Regions from separate parts of the Mesorhizobium sp. M0077 genome, predicted to be linked through region 1. Evidence: predicted binding sites of a transcription regulator. Region 1 holds the regulator's gene; the other holds the start of a gene.
What was found. Region 1 encodes PhoB, which activates phosphate uptake and scavenging genes when phosphate is short. Its sites were predicted from a motif close to TGTCATNNANCTGTCAT; they were not measured.

Region 1 (9,440 bases):
CCAAGCCATAATGACAGCTGGCATATCATGCATATTTAGCCGGCTTATCGATCTCGAGCATCAGTGAACATGACAGCTGACGATAGCGTGGTCTCAGGCCGCGATCTTCAGCGCACCCGGACCGGGAATGGCGCCGGGCGGGCACTTTCCCAGGATGATCATGCCGAGCACTTCGTCCTGCGTCACATCGGTGGTGAGCGCGGTGCCGACGACCTGGCCGTTCTTCATTACGCAGACCCGGTCGGCAAGCTCGAACACGTCGTGAATGTCGTGGCTGATCAGGAAAATGCCGATGCCGTCGGCCTTGAGCTGCTTTACCAGTTCGCCGACCTGCGCCGTCTCCTGCGGCCCAAGCGCGGCCGTCGGTTCGTCCATGATCAGGATGCGGGCGTTGAACAGGATGGCGCGTGCGATCGCCACCGACTGGCGCTGGCCGCCCGATAGCTTGATCACGGGCTCCTTGAAGCGCTGGAAGCGCGGATTGAGCCGGCCCATCACCTTGCGCGCCTCGGCCTCCATGGCGACATCGTCGAGTGTCCCCCACGCGGTCATCAGTTCGCGGCCGAGGAAGAGGTTGGCGGCAGCGTCGACATTGTCGGCCAGCGCAAGCGTCTGGTAGATCGTTTCGATGCCGTATTTCTTGGCGTCGCGCGGATTGGAGATCGAGGCCTCCTGGCCGTTGACCAAGATCTGGCCGGCATCGCGCTTGTAGGCGCCCGACAGGATCTTGATCAGCGTCGACTTACCGGCGCCGTTGTGGCCAAGCAGCGCCACCACTTCGCCCGGGAAAAGATCGATGGACGCATCGTCGACGGCGCGAATGCCACCGAACGCGATCGAGATGTTGCGCATGTCGATCAGTGGCGTACCGGTGGGAGCAGTTTTTTCCATAATCGTTCCTCCCTAGACGCGCTTGCGGTAGACGGTGTCGAGCCAGACGGCGATGACCAGGACAGCGCCAACGACAATGCTCTGCAGCGGCGAGTCGATGCCGAGCAGCACCATGCCGGATTGCAGCGACTGCATCAGTAGCGCGCCGAGCATGGCGCCCATCACCGTTCCGGCGCCGCCCGCGAGCGACGTGCCGCCGATGACAGCGGCCGCGATCACCAAAAGCTCGTCCAGTGTGCCCAGCGCATTGGTTGACGCATTGAGACGGGCCGACGAGATCGCCGCGCTGATTGCAGCCAGCACACCCATGATCATGAACACCTTCATGGTCACCCAGCGCGTGTTGATGCCGGCGAGTTCCGCTGCCTCCGGATTGCCCCCGATGGCGAAGACATAGCGGCCGAAACGCGTGCGCTTGGTGATGAACGTCATGATGATGCCGACAATCACCGCCATTAGCACCGGTATGGCGATGCCATGCGCGATGAACAGCCCGCCTTCGGGAACGGTGATGCCGTTCTGCTGTGCGTACTGGCGCACGATGCCGATCGGCCATGGATAGGAATTGGCGATCCACACGGCGCCGAGGATGGCCGCGCAAGTGACCACGCCAAGCAAGGTCTCGGCCCAGACGGGGCGCAGTGGAAAGCTGAAGCGCTTGCGCTGTGAGCGACCGTTGAGCAGCGCGAAGGCGACCGCCGCGCAGGCGACGATGCCGACGATCCAGCTGGCAGCGGCGCCAATCGAGCCGCGTGGTCCGCCGCCCATCAGCTGGAAGGTGGCGTCGAGTGGCGCGACCGTGCGCCCGCTGGTGATGAGCCATGCCATGCCACGCCAGACCAGCAGGCCACCAAGCGTCACGATGAAGGCCGGAACCTGCATATAGGCGATGATGAAGCCCTGGAACGCGCCGATCAGCAGACCAAGCACCACGCCGGCGGCAAGCGCGACGACCCAGAGCCAGGGGTTTCCAAGCTGGAAGCCGATGACGCGAATCAGGAATTCGGCCTGTGCCACGCCCATGATCATGCCGATCACGCCTTCGACGGAGCCCACCGAAAGGTCGATGTTGCGCATGACGATGACCAGTACCATGCCGGTCGCCATGATCGCGACCGAGGACGTCTGCACCGACAGGTTCCAAAGATTGCGCGGCGTCAGGAAAAGCCCACCCGACAGGATATGTATGCCGACCCAGATGACCAGCAGCGCGCCGACCATGCCGAGCATGCGCGTGTCGAGCTCGGTCGCTTTCAGGAACCGGGCGACCGCGCCGAGTTCAGACGCTCGTGCCGTATCGGCCTGCGGATTTGAGGTCGTGTCGGTCATGATGTCCTCCAGCGGCTTGCCGTCTGGCGCGGATGCCGGACCACAGCCTAGAAGTTTGCCGCCGATGGCGGAAACACACAATTCTCGTAGAGAAAACGCCGCGGCTTGACAGCCGCGGCGCCTCATTTATTCAAGTCGTCGAGATCAGTTGCAAGCCGCGACGCTGCCGGCGGCGACGCCTGTGCAGACTTCGTCCTTCTTGATCCAGCCGGCGTCGATGACGACGTTGAGGTTGTCCTTGGTGATCGCGACGGGGGTCAGGAACAGCGACTTGACGGTGTTGCCGCCAGGCGTGGTGAAGTCCTTGGCGCCGGCAATGTCGCCCGTCTTCTTGCCATCGGCAAGCTGCGAGGCGATCTCGGCGGCGTTCTTGCCGAGTTCGCGCGCGTCTTTCCACACCGACACCGTCTGCGTGCCGAGCGCGATGCGGTTCAGGGCGGCATGGTCGCCGTCCTGGCCCGAGACCGGAACCGTTCCGGCAAGGCCCTGCGCCGTCAGCGCGGCGACAACGCCGCCGGCGGTGCCGTCATTGGCCGCAACCACGGCATCGACCTTGTTGTCATTGGCGGTCAGGAACTGTTCCATGTTCTTCTGGGCGTTGGCCGGCAGCCAGCCATCGGTATAGGCCTCGCCGACATTCTTGATCTTGCCCGAGTCGATGGCTTCCTTGAGCACTTCCATCGAGCCCGAGAACAGGAAATCGGCATTCGGATCCGAGCCCGAGCCCTTGATGAAGACATAGTTGCCTTCGGGCTTCGCCTTGAACACTTCGCGGGCCTGCATGCGGCCGACTTCCTTGTTGTCGAAGGTCAGGTAGAAGACGTCCTTGTTCTCGATCAGGCGATCATAGCCGACGACCGGAATGCCTTCGTCCAGCGCCTTCTGCACCGCCGGGCCGATGGCCGAGGCGTCCTGCGCCAAGATGATCAGCGAGTTGGCGCCCTGCGAGATCAGGCTTTCGACGTCGGTCAGCTGCTTGCCGGGATTGGACTGCGCGTCGGCCGAAATGTACTTGTCGCCGGCAGCCTCGATCGCCGTTTTCATCGCCGCCTCGTCGGTCTTCCAGCGCTCTTCCTGGAAGTTCGACCACGACACGCCGATGACCTTGTCCTTCGCCTGCGCGACCGACATCAGCGCCAGCGACATGGCGACACCCGCCAGCATGGCGGCTGCAAATCTGTTCATCATAATCCTCCCTGCGCCGCGTGCGGCGCGACAAAACTGGCCCGAGGGCCGGCACACAGAGGCCCTATTTTTTCGAGCCTCGAAAAAATACTGGTTCAATGATAAGGCGCTGTCAACATCGATTCTGATGGATTCTGATGGCCTTGCCGAATTTTTTCGAGGTCCGCAATAAACAATGACAGGGCTGCCGGCGTCTGCCAATATTTGGCTGGTGCCGTCGAACGCCTTCACTATCATGAGGCGCGAGGAGGCCGGGAGGAAACAAATGTCGGTTGGAATCCGCCACGACGATCTGCGCCGTCGCAACCGTGCCATGGTGATTTCGGCCGTGCGCCGGGCCGGCCAGCCGTCGCGGACCGAGATTGCGGCGACCACCGGCCTCAGCCACTCGACCATATCGGCAATCTCGTCTGATCTGATTCAAGAAGGCGTCCTGATTGAAGGCAAACCTGGCGAGACAGGCGCACTGAAACGCGGCCGGCCGCAGGTCGGCCTTGGCCTCAACCCGGAAGCGGCGGCGGTGATGACCGTCGTGCTGTCGCTCAATTTCCTGTCCGTCACCGTCATCGACTATGCCGGCCACGTCGTCGCCGAGGAACAGCGCCGGCTGGACACGCTGACCAAGCCGCGCGACGAGCTGATTGGCGAATGCGTAGCAATCGTCCGGCGGCGGCTTGAGGATCCCGACCTCGATGTCCAGAGCATCGCCCGCATTGCCATGGGCATCCAGGGCATCACCGATTCGCAGGCGCGCGCCATGCTGTGGTCGCCAATCACGCCACTGACCGACATTGCCTTCGCCGACATGTTGGAAGTGGAATTCGGCATTCCGGCCACCATGGAGAACGACTGCAATATGATGGCGGTGGCGCTGCAATGGCGCCAGCCCGAGCGCTACCGCGACAACTTTATCGCCATCCTCTTGTCGCACGGCATCGGCATGGGACTGGTGCTGAAAGGCGAACTGTTCACCGGCACCCATTCCTCGGGCGGCGAGTTCGGCCACATGATCCACCGTCCGGGCGGCGCGCTCTGCCGCTGCGGGCGGCGCGGCTGCGTCGAGGCCTATGCCGGAAACTACGCCATCTGGCGCAGCGCCAAAATGATGGGCGAGGATGCCGAGCCGGTCGATATCGGCGACGCTGATATGCGCGCACTCGCCGCGCGCGCCCGCGAAACCGATGGCCCGGAGCGCGAAGCCTATCGCAGGGCCGGTGAGGCGCTCGGCTTCGGCCTCGGCAGCCTGTTTGCTCTGATCGATCCGGCACCCGTCGCCATGGTCGGCGTCAGCGCCGCCGCCTTCGACCTGATCGAACCGGCATTGCGCGAAGCGATCGCCCAGACCGCCGGCGGCCAGCACTCGAAATCGATCTCCTTCGACACCGAGCCCAACGAGCTGCCGCTGATCCGCGAAGGCTGCGCCATGCGCGCGCTCGGCTTCGTCGACCAGGAGATTTTCGCGCCGGGCATTCAGGCGAAATCCGGCAAGCATGTCGCCTGAATGGCCGGCAACGGCGCGACGCGCAGCATCCTAGTCTTCCCTAATAGCGTAGCCGGCGCCGCGAATGGTACGGATGACATCCGGCATGCGGCCGTTGTTGACGGCCTTGCGCAGCCGCCCGACATGCACGTCGACGGTTCGCTCGTCTATATAGATCGTCTCGCCCCAGACATTGTCGAGCAGTTGGCTGCGCGAGAACACGCGGCCGGGATGGCGCATCATGAATTCGAGCAGCCGGAACTCGGTCGGTCCGAGCCTGATCTCGCTCTTCTTGCGGTAGACCCGGTGCGATTCTCGATCGAGCACGATGTCGCCGACCTTGAGCACGCTCGACAGCACTTCCGGCTTGGCGCGGCGCAGCAGCGCTTTCACGCGCGCCATGAACTCCGGCGTCGAGAATGGCTTGACCAGATAGTCGTCGGCACCGGTGGACAGGCCGCGCACGCGGTCGCTTTCCTCACCGCGCGCGGTCAGCATGATGATCGGCAGCCGCTCGGTTTCGGGCCGCACTCTAAGCCGCCGGCAGAGCTCGATGCCGGAAACAGCCGGCACCATCCAGTCGAGCACCAGGAGATCGGGCACGTTTTCCTGCAGGCGGATCTCGGCCTCGTCGCCGCGTGTCACCACCTCGACCTGATAGCCTTCGGATTCGAGGTTGTAGCGGAGGAGCACGCCTAGTGGCTCCTCGTCCTCCACGACCATGATGCGTGGCGCGATCATAGGCAGTTCACCCTCATCAGGCCGGCGTGGCCATCGCCGTCTCGTCCTGCTTCGGACGATTGGCGGGCAATTGCTGGCCGGTCAGCACATAATACGCATTTTCGGCGATGTTGGTGACATGATCGCCGATGCGCTCAAGATTCTTGGCGCAGAACAAGAGATGCGTGCAGGCGGTGATGTTGCGAGGGTCTTCCATCATGTAGGTCAAGAGCTCACGAAACACGGACGTGTATTTGACGTCGATGCGCTCGTCGTCATTCCTGAGTTTTGCAAGAGCTGCCGCATCGGTGGCGGCATATTCCTCGACGACGCCTTGCACCTGGATCAGCACCAGTTGCGCCATGGCATCGATGGAGTGCGAGAGGTCGCGCGGCGTGACGCTCAAGCCCACGGTGCCGACGCGTTTGGCGATGTTCTTGGCGAGATCGCCGATGCGCTCGAGGTCGCCGGCCATGCGGATCGAGCCGACCACGGCGCGCAGATCGTTGGCCATCGGCTGGCGCTTGGCGATCAGCGTGATGGCGCGGTCGTCCAGTTCGCGCTGGCGCGCATCCATGATGGCGTCGTCGGAAACGACACGCTGTGCCAGCGCATTGTCCGAATTGAGCAGCGCCCTGGTCGAGCCGCTGACCATCGAGCCTGCCAGATCGCCCATGTCGCGGATCAGCTTGCTGATCTGCCCGAGCTCTTCATCGAAGGAGGCGACGGTATGCTCACCCATGATCTTGGTCCTCGTGCCTGAAATTCACCCGCCGGAAGGTTCAGCCGAAGCGGCCGGTAATGTAATCTTGGGTGCGCTTGTCGTCGGGGTTGGTGAACATCTTGTCGGTTGCGCCCTCCTCGACGAGATAGCCGAGATGGAACATCGCCGTGCGCTGCGACACGCGCGCCGCCTGCTGCATCGAATGGGTGACGATGACGATCGTGTAGTTCTGGCGCAGTTCGTCGATCAGCTCCTCGACACGGGCGGTGGCGATCGGATCAAGCGCCGAGCAGGGCTCATCCATCAGGATCACTTCCGGCGACACGGCGATGGCGCGCGCGATGCACAGGCGCTGCTGCTGGCCGCCGGACAGGCCGGTGCCGGGCTCCTGCAGGCGGTCCTTGACCTCGTTCCAGATCGCCGCCTTCTTCAGGCTCTGCTCGACGATCTGGTCCATGTCGGACTTGCGCTTGGCCAGCCCATGGATGCGCGGGCCGTAGGCGACGTTCTCGTAGATCGACTTCGGGAACGGATTGGGTTTCTGGAACACCATGCCGACGCGTGCGCGCAGTTCGACGACATCGATGTTCTTGTCGTAGATGTCGTCTTCATCGAGCGTGATCTTGCCGGTCACCCGCGCCGAATCGATGGTGTCGTTCATGCGGTTGAGGCAGCGCAGGAAGGTCGACTTGCCGCAGCCGGACGGGCCGATCAGCGCCGTCACCTGGTTCTGGCGGACGTCGAGATTGACGTCGAACAACGCCTGCTTCTCGCCGTAGAAGACGCCGACCTTGTCGCCGCGCATCTTGATGACTTCGTTCGACTTGGCGTTCATTTTGTCGCCCACTGCATTCTCAAGGGACTGTTCGGTCATGATGTTCATACCAAATTGCCTTTTTTCTACCAGCGCCGCTCAAAGCGGCGCCGGAGCACGATCGCGGTGATGTTCATGGCCATGAGGAAGACGAGCAGGATGATGATGGCGCCGGACATGCGCTCGACAAAAGCGCGCTCAGCCTCGTTTGCCCACATATAGATCTGAACCGGCAGCGCGGTCGCCGGATCGAAAGGCGTCGTCGGATAATCGGCGACGAAAGCGACCATGCCGATCAAGAGCAGCGGTGCTGTCTCGCCGAGCGCACGCGCCAGGCCGATGATGGTGCCGGTAAGGATTCCTGGGGCGGCAAGCGGCAGGATGTGATGGAACACCATCTGCATCTTGGAGGCGCCGAGACCTAGGGCCGCCGAGCGGATCGACGGCGGCACTGCGGCGAGGGCGGCGCGCGTGGCGATGATTATGGTCGGCAATGTCATCAAGGTCAGCACCAGGCCGCCGACGAAGGAAGCCGAGCGCGGCATGCCGAGGAAGTTGATGAACACGGCAAGGCCAAGCAGACCGAAGACGATCGACGGCACCGCCGCGAGATTGTTGATGTTGACTTCGATCAGGTCCGTAAAGCGGTTCTTCTTGGCGAACTCCTCCAGATAGATGGAGGCGGCGACGCCGATCGGCAGCGCCAGCAACAGCACGATCACCATCATGTAGAACGAGCCGATGATCGCTACGCCCATGCCCGACGTTTCGGGCCGGCTGGAGGCGCCATAGGTGAACAGGCCGGTGTTGAAATGCTCGGCCATCACACCGTCGGCTTTAAGCTTGTTCATCCAGTCGATCTGCTGGTTGGACACCTTGCGGCGCGCTTCATCGACGCCGAGGTCGATCTGGCCCTTGAAGGCCGAGTCGAGGTTCGCGGCAGCCAGGATGTCGACGTCACGCGTCCTGCCGATCACCGACGGATCGGCGGAGACGATGTCGCGCAGCTGGACGCGGGCGCCTTCCGACAGGAAGCCCTTGAGCTTCAGCATCATCGGCTTGTTGGCCGGATCGATGCCGAGCTTGGCCACCAGCGCGTTTTCGGCGAGCTTGGGATAGTTCGCCTTGATCAGCACGGTAGGGTCGGTGGCGCGCTTGCCGGAGGGATCGATCACCTTCTCGTCGAAGGTGACCGGCAGCGTCACCGTCGTCTGCCAGAAGGCGGTGTAGCCTTTCGAGACGATGGTGATCAACATGATGGCCAGGAACGCCAGGCCCACCGAGATCGCAATCACGCCATAGATGCGGAACCGGCGTTCGGCGGCATAGCGCGCCTTCAGCCCGATGTCGCGGCGCGGACGCGCGACGGCACCCGCCATCGTGTCCAGGGGGATGTCGGTCATTCGTACTGCTCCCGGTACTTGCGCACGATGTAGAGGGCGACGATGTTCATCACCAGCGTCAGCGCGAACAGCGTCAGGCCGAGCGCGAAGGCGACCAGCGTCTGCGGCGAGTTGAACTCGAGATCGCCGGTCAGCTGGTTGACAATCTTGACGGTGATGGTCGTCATCGCCTCGAACGGATTGGCCGTCAGATTGGCGGCGACGCCCGCCGCCAGCACGACGATCATCGTCTCGCCGATGGCGCGCGACGCCGTCAACAGGATGGCGCCGACGATGCCGGGCAGTGCCGCCGGCAGGATCACCCGCTTGATCGTCTCGGAGCGCGTGGCGCCGAGGCCGAGCGAGCCGTCACGCATTGCGCGCGGCACCGCGGTGATGATGTCGTCGGACAAAGAGGACACGACCGGGATCAGCATGACGCCCATCACCAGACCGGCGGTGAAGATGCTCTGGCCCTGGATGAAGGGCGAGCCGCCGGTGAGTGCCGCCGACAGGTCGCGCAAGAACGGTCCGAGCGTGACAACGGCGAAGATGCCGTAGACGATGGTCGGAATGCCGGCCAGCAGTTCCAACGCCGGCTTGACCACCGAGCGCACACCGCGCGAGGCATATTCGGACATGTAGACCGCCGACATCAGCCCGACCGGCACTGCCACCAGAAGGGCGACGGCGGCGATGTAGAGCGTGCCGGCAAGAAGCGGGATCAGGCCGAACTGACCCTGGCTGCCGCCGGAACCGGCGGCGGCGAAACGCGGATCCCACACCGTGCCGAAGAAGAAGCTCATCGGCGACACGCTCTCGAAGAAGGTGATGGTCTGGAACAGCATCGACAGCACGATGCCGACCGTGGTCAGGATGGCGATGGTCGAGGCCGCAAGCAGCCCCCACAGCATC
Region 2 (9,440 bases), on a different contig from region 1:
CATGCCATCCAGACCAGCGGCAATTGCATCCGCAACGTCACCGCCGATCACTTTGCCGGCGCCGCCGCCGACGAGGTCGCTGATCCGCGCCCCTATGCCGAGATCCTGCGGCAATGGTCGTCTGTGCATCCGGAATTCTCGTTCCTGCCGCGCAAGTTCAAGATCGCGGTGACCGGGGCCGAGCGCGACCGCGCCGCCATCCAGACGCATGATATCGGTCTGCATCTGAAGAAGAACGCCGCCGGCGAGCTCGGCTTTGCCGTCTATGTCGGTGGCGGCCAGGGCCGCACGCCGATGGTGGCGCGCAAGATCCGCGACTTCCTGCCGGAAGCCGACCTGCTGTCCTACTGCACGGCGATCCTGCGCGTGTACAACCTCTATGGCCGCCGCGACAACAAGTACAAGGCGCGCATCAAGATCCTCGTCCACGAGACCGGCGTCGAGGAAATCACCCGCCAGGTCGAGGCCGAATGGCAGGAGCTGAAGGACGCCGAGCTGAAGCTGCCGGAAGCCGACATCCGTGCCATCGACGCCTATTTCGCGCCGCCGGCACTGACCGCCCGGCCGGAAGGCGACGCGGCGATCAAGCTGGCGCGGCTCGATTCCAAAAGCTTCTCGGATTGGCTCGACCAGAATGTCGTGACGCATCGCCATCCCGACTATGCCGCGGTGACGATTTCGCTGAAAGGCATCGGCGAAGTGCCGGGCGATGCCACCGACAGCCAGATGGAAGCGGTCGCCGACATCGCCGAGAAATACGCGTTCGACGAACTGCGCGTCAGCCATGAGCAGAACCTGATCCTGCCGCATGTGGCGCGCGCCGATTTGAAAGCGGTCTACGACGCTTTGGTCGACATTGGCCTCGCGACGGCCAATTCCAACCTGATCAGCGACATCATCGCGTGCCCTGGCCTCGATTATTGCGCGCTGGCGACAGCGCGCTCGATCCCGATCGCGCAGGAGATTTCGCTTCGCTTCGCCTCGCTGGAGCGGCAGCGCGAGATCGGCGAATTGAAGCTGAAGATTTCCGGCTGCATCAATGCCTGCGGACATCACCATGTCGGCCATATCGGTATCCTCGGCGTCGAGAAGAAAGGCTCCGAACTCTACCAGGTGACGCTTGGCGGATCGGCCGACGAGAACACCTCGGTTGGCGAAATCATCGGCCGCGGCTTCTCATCGGAAGAGATCACGGACGCCATCGAGCAGATCGTCGACACCTATCTCGGCCTTCGGCTCGGTCCCAGTGAACGTTTTATCGACGCCTACCGCCGTGTCGGTCCCGCGCCGTTCAAGGAGGCGCTCTATGCTGGCGAAACCAAGGCCGCTTGACCGCATCGTCGACGTCGACGACAGCATCGCCGCCAAAGCGGCGGGCTTCGACGCGCTGTATGGACATCTGAGCCCGCTCGACATCATCGAACGCGCGGCGAGCGAATTGTTTCATGACGAGATCGCCGCCGTGTCGTCCTTCGGCGCGGATTCCGCCGTCCTGCTGCATATGATCGCCAAGGTCGACCGCACGCTGCCGGTCATCTTCCTGGACACCGGCAAGCATTTCGGAGAGACGCTGGGCTATCGCGATGCGCTGGTCGCCGATTTCGGGCTGACCAACATCAGGGTGATCAAGCCCGAAGACGCGGCGCTCGAGCGGGTCGATCCGACCGGCAATCTGCACCAGAGCAATACCGATGCCTGCTGCGACGTGCGCAAGGTCGAGCCGCTGGCGCGCGGCGTCGCCCCCTTCCGCGCCTGGCTGACCGGCCGGAAGCGCTTCCAGGCGGCGACGCGAGCCGCGCTGCCGGTGTTCGAGGCGGTCGGCCCGCGCGTACGCGTCAATCCGCTGGCGCACTGGACGACATCCGACCAGGCTGACTACATGCGCGCGCATGCGCTGCGCGAAAATCCGCTGGTTGCGTACGGCTATCTGTCGATCGGCTGCTTCCCATGCACGCAGCCGGTGCAGCCGGGCGAGGATGCGCGAAGCGGACGCTGGGCCGGTCATGCCAAGACCGAGTGCGGCATCCATCTGTCGGGACTGGAAGTATCGCTGACCGACGCATCCCTTTAAGCTATGGTGATATTCAGGTGAGGCTGGCCTGCAACGGCGGCTTCCGCTCGGAGGCCGCCGGTTTCGTGTGGACCGGCTTTCGCGGACTTTCGATTTTTAGGGCTTTAGGAATTTTCTATGACTGAACAGACCACAGCGGAGACCCGCCTCTGGACCCGGACGGGGTTTCGCGAAGACGAGTGGACACATGCCGAAAGTGCGGATGCACTGGCGGGCAATGGCCGCTTCATCCTGCCGTTGCAGGCATTTCTCGGCCTTGATGCCGAGGTGCGGCGCTCGGCCAAGGAGCGGCTGGGCGTCGCATTGCTGCCGGGCGACCAGCTGGAAAAGATCGTGGATCTGCTCGACCAGCTGTCGCTGGTGGCGCTGGCCTTTCCGGCCTTCAGCGACGGCCGCTCGTTTTCCAAGGGCGAATTGCTGCGCAGCCGCTACGATTTCGAGGGCGCGGTCCGCGCCACGGGCCAGGTGCTCGTCGACCAGCTGCCGCATATGCTGCGCCTCGGCTTCGACGAGTTCGAGATCTCCAACCCGGTTCTGCTGAAGCGCCTCGAAGAAGGCCGCACAGGCGGGCTGGGCCTTTACTATCAGCCGACCGAAGCGTCGGAGCCGAAGGGGCCGAAATACTCCTGGCGGCGCGTTCGCAACAGCTGACGCGACGGTAATTCCGCCTGTCTTTACAAAGACTGTGATCGGGCCTTCTCCTGGCTGTCCGGACGGAAATATCCGCCGGGCGCGAGGGAGGAATCGGCGCTCATCGGCGGCAACACCAATGCACCGTCCATCATGATCGCCGAAAAGGCGCCTGACATGATCAGGGCTGCAAGGTCTGGATGCGCGAGGAGCGCAAGGCTGCCTGAGCCGGTTTTTGGGAGATGCCGCCGCGCCTTCGGTGCGGCGGTTTTTTTCTTTGTCTTACGGAATTCCCAAGCGAAAGCCCGGAAAACCGCCTCACACTTTGCTGGAATTGCTTTTAGGCCAAGGCCCGCGCTTCGCGAAACGAGACCAGCTTGCGGCGGTTCTCGTCCCACAACGCAAGCTTGACGCAGCGCAGGCTGTCGAGGAGCGTGACGCGGCCGATGCCGCGCAGTTCGGGATAGTCGCGCAGCACTTCCTGCAGCCGGTAGCCCGGCACCTTGGCCGAGAGATGGTGCACGTGATGGACGCCGATATTGCCGGTGAACCAGTTCAGCACCGGCGGCAAATCATAATAGGACGAGCCGTGCAGGGCGGCACGCTGGAATTCCCACTCTTCGTCCTTCGCCCATTCCGTCTCCTCGAACTGGTGCTGGACGTAGAACAGCCAGATTCCGGCCGATCCGGCCAGGATCACGATCGGCAAATGGACGATCAGGAAAGCGCCGGGGCCGACCAGCCAGATAAGCAGCGCTGCCGCGACCGCGATGCCGAGATTGGTGGTCATCGACGACACCCAGGGCGTCAGGCCGCCGCGCATCATGCCGACCGGCAGCCTCTGCTCGAAGATGAACAGCCAGATCGGGCCAAGGCCGAACATCACCAGGGGATGGCGGTAGAGACGATAGGCAAGGCGTCCCCGCCAAGACAGCTGCCGGTATTCAGCAACCGTCAACGTCCTGATATCGCCCATGCCGCGCTCGTCAAGATTGCCGGCGCTGGCGTGATGGGTGGCGTGCGCGCGCCGCCAGCAATCGTAAGGGGTCAGCGTCAGCACGCCGAGCGCGCGGCCGATCCAGTCGTCGGCAGTGCGGTTGGCGAAGAAGGAGCCGTGGCCGCAATCGTGCTGGATCATGAAGATCCGCACCAGAAAACCGGCGGCGGGAAGGATCAGGATCAAGCCCCACCAGTGGCCATAGGAATAGGCTGCCGAAGACAGCGCCCACAGCGTAACGAAAGGAATAAGGGTGATGGCGAGTTCAAGAGTGCTGCGTCGCCGGTCGGGCTTCTTGTAGCGCGCCAGGATCTTCAACCAGGCGCGCTTGCTGTTGGCGGCCGTCTCGGGGGAAATCATGTTCATCAGGAAGCATAGGCGGGGCGTCCCGCTGCCGCAAGGAAAAGCTCACGCAAAATTACTGCGCGTAATTGTCGCGCGATAGCATCGCTATTGACGGCGTTGGCCGCCGGCCATGCTGGCTTCTATGCCGTCCAGCCGGTCGAGCAGATCCCGGAAACGGGCGGGAATGTCGGCCTCGGTGCGGAAGGCCGGCAAGGTGCGCAAGAAGCGCGTCGTCGCCTCGGTGCCGAACTGGCGCCTGATGTCGGCGGCGAGCTCTTCGCTTCTGTTGCCAGTATTGCGGTCCATTGTCTCAAATCCTGTGTCGGTTTCAAAACTCCTCCAAGCTTTGAATGGTTCCCCATAGCGGGGTGTTGGCAAGCAAAGGCTGCCGTTACGGTAAAGTTTGAATTAATTTTGAACGTCCTTGCGCCCCGCACCAAGTCCGACGGGCAGCCCGCAACATTGCCTGCTGTGGGGCGTCCTCCTGGGCTTGCCCCTTGATTTTTGGCCGCCAAACCTCGATATCGGGCGCAAATCCAAACCATTCGAATGACGGGAAATGGCGATGAGCGACCAGACAAAAGACGAACGCGCGCCCGAGGATATCGAAACGGCCGAGGCCGAGCGCACGCAAGGCGGCATCGACGGCGACTATGAAGCGCTGGTGCGGCTGCTGAAGGAAAACGAGGAGCTGAAGGACCGCGCGCTGCGCGTCGCAGCCGAGATGGAGAATCTGCGCCGCCGCACCGCCCGCGACGTGCATGATGCGCGCGCCTATGCGGTGGCCAATTTCGCCCGCGACATGCTGTCGGTGTCGGACAATCTGCGCCGCGCGCTCGATGCTATCCCCGCCGAGGCGAAAGCGGCCGGAGATGCCGGCTTCAAGGCGCTGATCGACGGCGTCGAGATCACCGAGCGCGCCATGCTGTCGACGCTGGAACGGCATGGGGTGAAGAAGCTCGAACCGGAAGGTGAGAAGTTCGACCCGAATTTCCACCAGGCGATGTTCGAAGTGCCCAATCCCGATGTGCCGGCCAACACCGTCGTCCAGGTCGTGCAGCCGGGCTATTCGATCGGCGAGCGCGTGCTGCGGCCGGCCATGGTCGGGGTCGCCAAGGGCGGCCCCAAGATCGCGGCCACCGAAGCGCCGGTCGAGCCGGGGCCGGTGAACGAGCAGGCCGAGAAGGATGCGTGAGTAGGGTAGGCAGTAGGGAATAGGGAATAGGGAATAGGGAATAGGGAATAGGGGCAGGCGTATCAATCGCGCGGCTTCGTGTTATTCATACTTTCCCTAATTCCCAATCCCTACTACCTCATGTCCCTGACACCCATCGACCTCCTCGACTATGCCGGCGTCGCCGTCTTTGCCGCGACCGGGGCGTTGGCGGCTTCGCGCAAGCAGCTCGACATTATCGGCTTCCTGTTTCTGGCCAGCGTCACCGGCATTGGCGGCGGCACGCTTCGCGACGTCATCCTCAACCTGCCCGTCTTTTGGGTCGCCAACTCCGGCTATGTGCTGGTTTGCGCGGCGGTTGCGGTGCTGGTCTTCTTCATCGCCCACCGCGTCGAATCCCGCTGGAAATGGCTGCTCTGGCTCGACGCCATCGGATTGGCGGCCTTTTCCGTAATGGGCGCGGCCAAGGGGCTGGCCATCACCGGCTCGCCGGTCGTCTCCGTTGTTATGGGCGTGTTGACCGCCACATTTGGCGGCATCCTGCGCGATCTGCTGGCCGGCGAGCCATCGGTGCTGCTCAGGCCCGAAATCTACGTCACCGCCGCACTCGCGGGCGCCGGCCTCTACACACTTGGCGATCTTGCCGGCCTGCCGCCGCTCGCCTCGGATATCGCCGGCTTCGTCGCGGCTTTCCTGGTGCGCGGCGGCGCGCTGAAATTCGGCTGGACCTTTCCGTCCTACAAGAGCCGCCCGGGACGGCGACCGGAGGATATTCCGTAGGGAGAGGGATTAGGGAATAGGGAATAGGGAATAGGGAATAGGGAATAGGGAATAGGGAATAGGGAATAGGGAATAGGGAATAGTCGGTAGTCAGCAATTCGCGGCAGCCTTCACTACTGCCTACTGCCTACTGCCTCACGCCGCAAAGCGCTGCGCTTCCCCGCCATAATAGTTGACGTAGCGGGCGCCGATTTCCTTGACCGGCATCACCACGAACACATCGACGGTGGAGAACTCACGGTCGATGACGCAGCCGTCGCCGATGCGGGCGCCGACGCGCAGATAGCCCTTGACCAGCGGCGGCATGGCCGCGATCGCCGCCTTGGCGTTGACCGCCTCGATCGGCATCAGATCCATCGAGCAATAGCGGCCGGAGACCGCCCGCACATCCCAGGCGGAGTTGGTCCGGCAGTGATGGGCAAGGTAGGTGAGCGCCTCGGCATGCGCAGCCGGCACCGTGCCAGGGAACGAGGCACAACCGGTCATCACGCCGATCTCATAGTGGTTGATGTAGGCCCAGATGCCTTGCCACAGCGCCTCAATGGTGCGCTTCGAGCGGTATTCCGGCAGCACGCAGGAGCGGCCGAGCTCAAGGAAGCGCTGGCCGGGATGGCGGGCGATCAGCTTGGTCAGTTCGAACTCGCCTTCGGAATAGAAGCCGCCGGCGGTCGCCGCAATCTCTTGCCGCAGCAGGCGGTAAGTGCCGACGATGCGGCGATGCTCGGGGCCGGAGATCGAGGTGTCAAGCACCAGGAGATGGTCGCACAGCGGGTCGAAGCGGTCGGCGTCGCGCCGGTCCTGCGCCTGGAACAGGTCCTTCCTGGCGCCAAGCTCGTCATAAAACACCCGGTAGCGCACTTCCTGCGCGGCGGCGATCTCGGCCTCATTGCGGGCAAGCCGCACTTCGAGATTGCCGATACGGCCCAGCGGTGCGCCTGTTGCGACGGCATCGGCGTTCCGCGCGGCGAGCAAAGCGCCGCCTGCGCTGGGCCGAGTGTCACATTCCGGCATAACTGTATGCACGAGTGATTCTCCTTCGAGCCATCCCTCTTGGCACGGGGATACGGTGTAGGTGCAACAGGATTGTGACAGTACCGTGATACGGCGCGACGGGCAATACTTCGTCGGCTGGCGAAAACCCTCATTCGGCTACCTACGTGACGCGAGGATTGCGCCAGCGTCACCTTGAAGCGCGTCGCGCTGGGACGATTCACGCGACGCGCTTCAAGTCTTTGTTTTGTGCATGTCGTCTTCTCAAAACCGGGGCCATTTTCGAGCGACATGAATTCAGGCGGCCACCTGGCCCTCGACGGCATGGACCAGCGCGTCGGGATCGAGCGGCTTGGTGACAAAGCCGCTGGCGCCATGGGCGAGCACGGTGTGGCGGGTCTTTTCCTGGCTGTCGGCCGAAAGCACCATGATCGGAACCGGCGGCACAGCCATTTCCTCCTCGTGGCGGCGGATGGCGGCGATCGCGTCCAGCCCGTCCATGACCGGCATGTGCAAATCCATCAGCACCACATCGAAGCGATTTTTCAGCCCGGCTTCGGTCACCGCCTCGACCGCGGCCTTGCCATTGCCGACCACTTTCACGCGATGTCCCGCCTTCAAAAGCGTGGCGCGGGCAAGCATGGCGTTGATGTCGTTGTCTTCGGCGATCAGCACCGACAAACCTTGCTGGCGCCCGCCATGGGCACGAAGCGAGGACGCGCCGGTCTTTTCCGGCTTGGGCGGCGGCAAGGCAGGGGCATGACTGGTCAGCAGCACGCGCAGCAGGGTTTCGCCGCGCACCGGCCTCGCCAAGAAGGTGGCGTAGCCGCTGGTGCGGAATTCGCCGAGCATGCCGCGGTCCGTCGGCGCGATCAGCGTGATCGCCTCGCAATCGGTAAAGCCACTCTGGCGCAGGCGCTTGAGCAGTCTGCCGTCGCCGTCCTCCAGGGCCGCGTCGATCAACAGCACATCGCAATGTTCGGCGAAGGGCGTCGCCTGGGAAGCGGTTGCGGCGACGTCGACGGCGCCGCCATGGGCGCGGATGGTGCGGGCGATGGCGTCGGCCTCGACGGCGTTCTTCGACACGATCACGGCGCGCCGGCCGGCCAGGATGTTCTGCCGGTTCTGCGGTGCCTCGGTTGCTCCTGCGGCCGGGATATCGAAGACGAATTCCGATCCCTCGCCAAGCCGGCTCGACACCGAAATGGCACCGCCCATGGCGGCGACCAGGCGCCTCGATATGGCCAGACCGAGGCCGGCGCCGCCATGGGTGCGGGTCGAGGTGCCGTCGGACTGTTCGAACTCCTCGAAGATGCGCTCCATATCCTCTTCGCGCAGGCCAGGGCCGGTGTCGGCGACGGTGAAGCAGATGCGGTCGCTGGTCTCGGTGCGGGCCCGTGCAACCGAAACCAGCACGCCGCCGGTGTCGGTGAACTTGATCGCATTGCCGATCAGGTTGAGCAGCACCTGCCTGACCCTGCCGGGATCGGCCATGATCATCTGTGGCACGTCGGGCTCGACATGACAGCCGAGGCCGATGTTCTTGGCGAAGGCTTTCGCCGCCATCAGTTCGATGATGTTGTCGGCGATTTCGCGCAGCGATGTCGGCTGCGGCTCCGGGTCGAAACGGCCGGCCTCTATCTTGGAATAGTCGAGCAAATCCTCGATGAGCGCCAAAAGGGCGCTGGCCGAGGTCGAGACAGCGCCGACATAGGTGCGCTGCTCGGGCGACAGATTGGTGTCAGCCAGAAGCTTGGCCATGCCCATGATGCCGTTCATCGGCGTGCGGATCTCATGGCTGACGGTGGCGAGGAAGCGCGACTTGGCCTGGCTGGCATATTCGGCGCGCTCACGCGCGGTGATCAACGAGGATTCGGCGCGCTTGCGGGCGGTGATGTCACGGGCAATCGCCCGGTGCGAGACGGCGCCGCTATCCTTGTCGCGCACCGACAGTTCGATCCATGAGAACCAGCGCGGACCGTTCGGGGTACGTATGGAGACGTCGGTGGAACTCAGGCATTCATGATCGGAAAAGGCGGCGTCGGGAACGATACCGACATCGATGCCGAGGTCGGCCAGAGTCCTGCCGGCAAGGTCGCGCTGATCGGTTCCGACGAGGCCGGCGAAAACCATGTTCGCATAGACGATGTGGCCGTCGCGGTCGCGGTGGACGACGAGATCGCCGAGCGCATCGATCAGCCCGCGAAAACGCTCCTCGCTCTCCTGCATCTCCCACATGCGGTCGGCCAGCGTCTCGATCTCGGCGCGGCTGCGCGCGGCGGTTTCGTCGAGCAAGGCCGTCGCGCGGTGGACGGTGCGGCGGTTGCGCAGGTGCATGGCGACGCCGGCAAGGCCGGTCGCCAGCAGACCGAACGTGATGAAGATCGGCGCGCCGGTGAGGTGAGACAGGCCCGCCAGCACGACGCTGGCGACGACCGTCAGGAACAGCAGGC

Region 2: a site for PhoB is predicted at 7,072-7,088, ahead of olsB (l-ornithine N(alpha)-acyltransferase). Genes of this name have one in related genera too.

The regions. Positions count from the first base shown of each region.
Region 1 is NZ_JAMYUL010000007.1:76,003-85,442, reverse strand. Features, by position in the region: gene NKJ57_RS15935 (ATP-binding cassette domain-containing protein) at 94-891, opposite strand; gene NKJ57_RS15930 (sugar ABC transporter permease) at 904-2,220, opposite strand; gene xylF (D-xylose ABC transporter substrate-binding protein) at 2,365-3,405, opposite strand; gene NKJ57_RS15920 (ROK family protein) at 3,671-4,906, shown strand; gene phoB (phosphate regulon transcriptional regulator PhoB) at 4,937-5,626, opposite strand; gene phoU (phosphate signaling complex protein PhoU) at 5,643-6,347, opposite strand; gene pstB (phosphate ABC transporter ATP-binding protein PstB) at 6,388-7,212, opposite strand; gene pstA (phosphate ABC transporter permease PstA) at 7,230-8,546, opposite strand; gene pstC (phosphate ABC transporter permease subunit PstC) at 8,543-9,440, opposite strand, start outside.
Region 2 is NZ_JAMYUL010000001.1:125,802-135,241, forward strand. Features, by position in the region: gene NKJ57_RS00575 (nitrite/sulfite reductase) at 1-1,332, shown strand, start outside; gene NKJ57_RS00580 (phosphoadenylyl-sulfate reductase) at 1,307-2,071, shown strand; gene NKJ57_RS00585 (DUF934 domain-containing protein) at 2,189-2,722, shown strand; gene NKJ57_RS00590 (fatty acid desaturase) at 3,042-4,064, opposite strand; gene NKJ57_RS00595 (hypothetical protein) at 4,149-4,349, opposite strand; gene grpE (nucleotide exchange factor GrpE) at 4,609-5,238, shown strand; gene NKJ57_RS00605 (trimeric intracellular cation channel family protein) at 5,365-5,997, shown strand; gene olsB (l-ornithine N(alpha)-acyltransferase) at 6,133-7,008, opposite strand; gene NKJ57_RS00615 (response regulator) at 7,285-9,440, opposite strand, start outside.